DNA from 2 places in the Mycobacterium camsae genome. Region 2 is predicted to be linked to the other one. Evidence: riboswitches for the same ligand, from Rfam matches in the RefSeq annotation. Region 2 holds a riboswitch; the other holds the start of a gene.
What was found. Region 2 has a riboswitch for magnesium ahead of JX552_RS13345 (Rv1535 family protein). Riboswitches for the same ligand answer to the same signal wherever they lie in the genome.
Positions count from the first base shown of each region.

Region 1: linked by a shared signal. The riboswitch ahead of JX552_RS15465 (PPE family protein) and the one ahead of JX552_RS13345 (Rv1535 family protein) in region 2 are both predicted to bind magnesium.

Region 1 is NZ_CP070973.1:3,659,349-3,662,762, forward strand. It holds gene JX552_RS15460 (PPE family protein) at 12-1,220, shown strand; M-box (ykoK) riboswitch at 1,353-1,524, shown strand; gene JX552_RS15465 (PPE family protein) at 1,839-2,975, shown strand.
Region 2 is NZ_CP070973.1:3,126,965-3,130,378, reverse strand. It holds gene ileS (isoleucine--tRNA ligase) at 1-1,173, opposite strand, end outside; gene JX552_RS13345 (Rv1535 family protein) at 1,556-1,786, opposite strand; M-box (ykoK) riboswitch at 2,060-2,229, opposite strand; gene JX552_RS13340 (NAD(P)H-dependent flavin oxidoreductase) at 2,405-3,414, opposite strand, start outside.

The DNA of each region.
Region 1 (3,414 bases), 530 kb from region 2:
AGGTGCCGATATTGGATTTTGGAGTACTCCCACCTGAGATCAATTCGCTGCGCATGTATTCCGGGCCCGGCTCGGCTCCGCTGCTTGCCGCCATGGCGGCCTGGGACGGAGTCGCTTCCGAATTGCGTTTGACCGCAACGGCATACGACTCGGTGATCTCGACGTTAATCAGCGACGGCTGGCTCGGGCCGGCGTCGGCGGCCATGACCGCTGCCGTCGTTCCGTATGTGACGTGGCTGAGCGCGACGGGTCTGCAGGCCGAGCAGACTGCCGGTCAGGCCGCAGCCGCAGCCGCGGCATTCGACGTGGCGTTCGCGATGACGGTGCCTCCGGCCGTCGTCGCCGCCAACCGGGCACGATTGCTGGTGCTGGTGGCCACCAACTTCCTGGGCGTCAATACACCCGCCATCGCTGCCACCGAGGCCGAATACGCCGAGATGTGGGCTCAGGACGCGACGGCGATGTACGTCTACGCCGCCAGTGCCGCGGAAGCCGCGACGTTGACGCCGTTCAGCGAACCGGACCAGACCACGAATCCGTCCGGTGCTGCGGACCAGGCCGCGACGGTCGCCCAAGCGACCGGTTCCGCGACGGGCAGCGCGTCGCAGTCCGAACTGCCCCAATTGATGTCCGCCGTGCCGGCCAGTCTGCAGCAACTGGCATCCCCGGCCGCGGCTTCGCCCTTCGACAACATCCCGCAGACCGGGCTGCTCGCCGACCTGCTGAATTTCCTCGACGGCAACGACGGCAACCCCTACGGAATCTTTTTGAATTCCAACATCGTGAACGCGTTGGTGTCGGCCCAGTACGTGTCGCCCGCGTTGATCGTCCCGGCCTCGACGGACGCGATGGCCAACCTCGAGGCGGTGGCCGACGGCGCGGCCGATGCCGCGCCCGCCGCCGCCGATGCCGCGTCTGCCGAGGCCGGTCTCACCGCGGCTCAATCAGGCGTTGGCGTGAGCGCCACCACCAGTCAAGCGTCCTTCGTCGGGCGGCTGTCGGTGCCGCCGAGTTGGACCGCGGCCGCGGAGGTCGCCGGCGACGGTGCGGTTACACTCCCCGGCACCGGTCCGACCATTACCGCAGCGGTCCCCGCCGCAAGCGGAACCCCGGGAATGCCCGGCATGCCCGCTGTCAACGCTTACTCCCGCAACTGGGGGAACGGCCCCCGGTACGGGTTCAAGCTGACCGTCATGCCGCGTCCGGTGGCCGCGGGATAGCGACGAATCGGCAAACGCAGCAATTGTCATCGTGGCGAACAACAAATTTCGCCCTCCCTGATTTTTACGAAATCCGACCAAAAGCGGGCCGGTGAGTTGACTCTTTTCGCGGCGAGTGCCACGATGACTTTGCATGCACCTCGCTAGGTGAGGCGTCTGCACGGACACAGGCCACTGACCTCGAACGTCGAAAGACGCCCAGGGTCAGGACAGCTCTTCCCGGCTTAAGGGTTGAGCCCAAGTGGCTTCCGGCGCTGGCCGGATACGCCGTGTGGTGCCGAAGCTCTGTCGAGAGGGGTGCTGGCCCAGCGGTTTTCCCGCTGGTCTCATCTCCATGGCATGCGCCCGGCACCCCCGTGTGCCCCGGCCCGAAGGAGGTGAGAGCGGAGTGAGTCCCGACGACAGTCCCTATCCGAGATCGACGACCATTTCGCTTCGATCCGGCCCGGGCACCATGTCCACAAATTGAGTCGGAAATTCTGACAATCACACGGGTGCGCCGAGTTCGCCGCCCTGCGTAATTCATGCGTGCGAAATAGCCGCACGTCAATTGCGATGAAAGCTGCCCGAATTCGGACTCGTGCTGCCGGAAAACTCAGTCAGTAAAGGAGGCGAGCGATGACTGCCGCCCTGGACTTTGCAGCGTTGCCGCCCGAGATCAACTCCGCCCGTATGTACACCGGCCCGGGCTCTGGTCCGATGCTGGCCGCGGCCTCGGCCTGGAAAGGTCTGGCCGCCGAGCTGCGCGCCACCGCGTTGTCTTTCGATGCCGTACTCGCAACGTTGACCGGCCAGGAGTGGCTCGGCCCCGCATCGGCGGCCATGGCCGCGGCCGCTGTGCCGCAGCTGGGCTGGATGAGTGCGACCGCGGCGCAGGCCGAGCAGACCGCCGCGCAAGCCGAGGCCGCCGCGGTCGCCTTCGAAGCAGCTTTCGCGGCCACGGTGCCGCCGCCGCTGATCGCGGCCAACCGGGTTCAGCTGGCGATGCTGGTCGCCACCAACCTCCTGGGCCAGAACACCCCCGCAATCGCAGCGACCGAGGCGCAGTACTTCCAGATGTGGGCGCAGGATGCGGCGGCCATGTACGGTTACGCCGGATCATCGGCGACCGCCACAGAACTGCACCCGTTCGCGGCGCCGCAGGAAGCCACGGATCCCGGCGGGTTGGCCGCACAGGCGGTCGCGGTCACCCAGGCAGCCGGCGCCTCGGGAGAGCAAAGCACGCTCTCCCAACTGATTTCGGCGGTACCGGCCGCACTGAAGGGACTCGCCGGAACCAATGGGCTAGCAGGACAGGGTTTTTGGGCTGACTGGGGACCCAACGCCAATGTATGGAACACGCTTGCTTCAAGCGGACTGATGGTGCCCGGCAGCACCTTCGGGTCATTCCTGGGCATGCTCAACGGCGCTGCCGCGGCCGATGCGGCGGACGGCGCCGCAGCAGCGGTGGGTAACGCGGTTGCCGGCTCGATGGGATCGACAAGGGTTCCGGGCGGCATCGTTTCGGCAGGCGCCGGAAATTCGGGCGCTGTTGGCAAACTGTCGGTGCCACCGGCCTGGACAGCGGCCACTCCGTTGACCAGTCCGCTGCACTCCGCGTTGGGTGGCACTCCCATGGTGGCCCCACCGCCGTCAGGGTCACCCGGAATGCCCGGCCTCCCAATGGGTAACACCAACGGGCAGCACTACGGCCGGGCTGTGCCACAGTACGGTTTTCGCTCCACGGTGATCGCGCGATCACCCGCCGCCGGCTGACGGCGCTCCAATAGAGGTGCGCACGATGCCCTTTTCGGACACCACAAGGAAAGGTGCAGTCACGTTACAGGTGTTATGCCCTACCGCTCCCACGCCTGACGTGGTTATTCCTGAAGGTCAGGGAGAACAGGCCATGCCGGTCGGTCGCGCACCAGGCGACGTCGTCTCCGGCGGCTGGGGAGGTGGCGACGAGGTGGACCCGGCCCATAGATCACCACGCACCCGGCCCACCATACTCGTCGCAGACGAAAATGGTTCGGGATGACAATCTCGGCTTGATCACGTCCTATGCACGTTGGGCTTACAGCTACGGCCACCATTTTTAGCAACCGATTTGGTGGAAATCGGCGCGGGATCGCGCTTTCGTTGCCGCGATTGGCGATAGCGCTATTTGTCGTATGTCAACGTTTGCCACCCAGCCCTTAACACGGTCATGAAC
Region 2 (3,414 bases):
GGGACCAGTTGAGTTCTTCAGGTCGCGGATGATCTGCGGGTTGGCCTCGAAGACGTGCTGCCCCAGGTAGTCCGGGACGGTCGCGTCGAATCGGCCTTTGGCGTCGACCGGGGTGACCGGCACGATTCCGACAGGGTCGGTGGTCGCCATGTCGTCCTCGCCGTACGCCGGCGCTATGGAAACCAGCCCGGTGCCGTCCTCGGTGGTGACGAAGTCGGCGGAGAGCACCTGAAAAGCCTTGGGCGAGTCCATGAAATACGGAAACGGCGGCAGATAGCGAGCGCCGAGTAGATCTGCACCCCGGTAGGTGCCCAGCACCTCGGGCTCGTCCCCGAGCTCGCGGGCATACGCGGCCAGTCGCGCCTCGGCCAGTACGAAACGCCGATCGCCGGAACGAACCTGCACATAGCTCACCGCGGGGTTCACCGCGACGGCAAGGTTGGACGGCAGGGTCCACGGAGTGGTGGTCCAGATCAACAGGTAGGCGCCGTCCAACTCGCCCCCCTGTACCTGGAACCCGACCGTGAGCGCGGGGTCCTGGCGGCTCTGATAGACGTCGTCGTCCATGCGCAGTTCATGGTTGGACAGCGGAGTCTCGTCGCGCCAGCAGTACGGCAGCACCCGGCAGCCCTCGTAGGCCAGGCCCTTGTCCCAGAGCTGTTTGAAGGCCCAGATGACTGACTCCATGTAGTTGGGATCGAGTGTCTTGTAGTCGTTGTCGAAGTCCACCCAGCGCGCCTGGCGGGTCACGTACTGCTGCCATTCGTCGGTATAGCGCAGTACCGATGCGCGGCAGGCGTCGTTGAATGCGGCGATCCCCATCGAATCGATCTGCGACTTGTCAGTGATGCCGAGCTGCCGCTCGACTTCCAGCTCGGCCGGCAAACCATGTGTGTCCCAACCGAACCGGCGCTCCACTTTGTCGCCGCGCATGGTGCGATAGCGCGGCACGATGTCTTTGACGTAGCCGGTCAACAGATGCCCGTAGTGCGGCAGACCGTTGGCGAACGGCGGTCCGTCGTAGAACACATACTCCGGGGCGCCGTCGCGGCGGGCGATGCTCGCCCGGAAGGTGTCGTCGCGGAACCAGTAGTCGAGCACGTCAAGCTCGAGCGCTGGGAAGTCGGGCGCACCGCCGGCCAGCTTGGGATAGGCCGTGTGGCCGGCTTCCAGTTGAGCCTTCAATCCAGCTTCGTCGCTCACGTAGGTCGTCTCCGGTGCCTCGAGGAGTTCAGGCACGGGGACGACGGATGCGCTGGTGCGCGAACGCCGCGGTACCACCCCGCTTGCCACGCTGACGCGTGACCACTCGCAAGGCTGTGACGGGCCTGCCCGTTCGGTTCTACTGGGCCGGATCGGCTGTTCTTCCGAAAGCTCCCCGGTGATGGCCGGATCGACGCTGGTGTGTTGATTCTAATTGCGATCGCAAACCCGGCGAAGCCGGGTGCAGCGGGTCGCAACCATCGAGCGGGACTCCGAGGGGTGGGCCGGCCGCAGGACACTCCCTGCGGTCGGCTAACCCCTCGGAGTCCCGAGTTTGTCGCTGTCCATGGCCTTATGCATGAACCTCGAGCACACCAATGCGCCACAGCGCGGCGTACATGTGCCGCAGCGGGATGTTGAGCAGTCGGGCGGCGCCGGCCACCAGCGGGTCGCCGCCAGCGGCGAGCACCTCGTCGGTGCGGCGGGCCTTCTTCGGCGCGGGGGCGGGCGGAACGTCGCGCACCACGTGCAGCTTGGGCGCAGCGGTGACGGTAACTACTTCGTCGTACAGGGCAGCGGTCATGATCGCCTCCTCGGACTGAACGTTGACAGGTGGACCTCAAAAGAATCTTGGGAAGTCCCGTCCCACAACGATTCCGACGTGGAGTCTGGCTGAGAATCAGCCGAGAGTGTCGCGCCGAAGAATGGTCAGGGACGAAACATCGCCCGGATATCGACCCGGACTACCACTGGAACTCATGCGTCCCTCACCTCCTCTCGGTCGCGATCCCACGCGACTATTCGCGTGATCTGCTGCGCACACGTAGGAGAACAGAATGCCGGCGACCGCCGGTAATCCGCACCCCTCTCGTCAGAGCTTCGGCACTACCCGACGTGTCCGGTAAACCGGAAGCCACCTGGGCTCAACCCTTAAGCCGGGAGGAGCTGTCCTGACCCGGGGCGTCTTTCGACGTTCGGGGTCAGTGGCCTGTGTTCGTGTAGCCGCCTCACCTAACGAGGTGCTTGCTTGACCGATCATGCACGACTGACGGGCCGTGGTCAACGCGGCACCAGCCAGTTGGCCCATCTTTATGCTTTCGCTACGGACGCCCACAGCCTTTCCTCAGAAATACAGCCTCTGAGCTGGGCAAACTGCCACCGCTTGGTGGCGATGTCCAGGTTAGGTTCCGCTATGAGTTCGCTATGTCACATCGGTGAGCCGACCGATGGTGTCGATGTACTCCTCGACCATGTCGAGCACCACCGCACGGGTCGGCCGGACCCGATCGAGCGAGCCGACCACCTGACCGACGAAGTACGTCGCCAGCTCGCGTGCCTGGGCGCCGGGGTGGGCGGCGGCCTGGTTGATCCGTACCTGGGAATCGGTGATCAGCGCCGTCTGCAGAGGCATGCCCAATGGATCAGGTGTGTCCGGTCGTTCCCATTCCTCGGTCCAGGCGGTGCGCAGCATGCGGGCCGGTTTGCCGGTCATCGACCGGGACCGCACCGTGTCCGACGACGTCGCGGCCAGGAATTTGTCTTTCACCACCGGCGCGGTCTCGGCTTCCTCGGTGGTCAGCCACACCGATCCGCACCACACCCCTTCGGCGCCGAGGGCCATTGCGGCCGCGATCTGACGGCCCCGGGCGATCCCGCCTGCCGCCAGCACGGGCGTAGGCGCCACCGCGTCCACCACTTCGGGAACCAGCACCATGGTCGCGACCTCACCGGTGTGCCCACCGGCCTCGGTGCCCTGCGCGACGATCAGGTCGACCCCCGCCGCCGCATGCCGGCGTGCGTGCTCGGTGGTGCCGGCCAGCGCTGCCACCAGCACGTCGTGGCTGTGCGCCCGCTCGACCAGGTCCTGCGGAGGCGGCCCCAGCGCGCTGGCGATCAACCGGATGTTGTGCGCGAAGGCCACTTCCAGTAGCGGTTCGTAGCCCTTGGGTGAGATGTTGAGCCCACCCCTGACCGCCTGCTCCTGCTCGGCATGTGGCGCAACGCCGTAGCGCGTCAGGATCTCCTCGACGAACGCCCGGTGCTCGGCGGGCAGCAGATCCTGGGCCTGCCGTGAGTTGACGCCGCCGGTGTCGGCGCCGACGTATTTCGGTGGGAGCAACAGGTCAACCCCATAGGGCTTGCCGTGCGTCCGCTCCTCGATCCACGTGAGCTCGCTCTCGAGCCGCTTCGGGCTGTGGGCGGTCGCGCCGA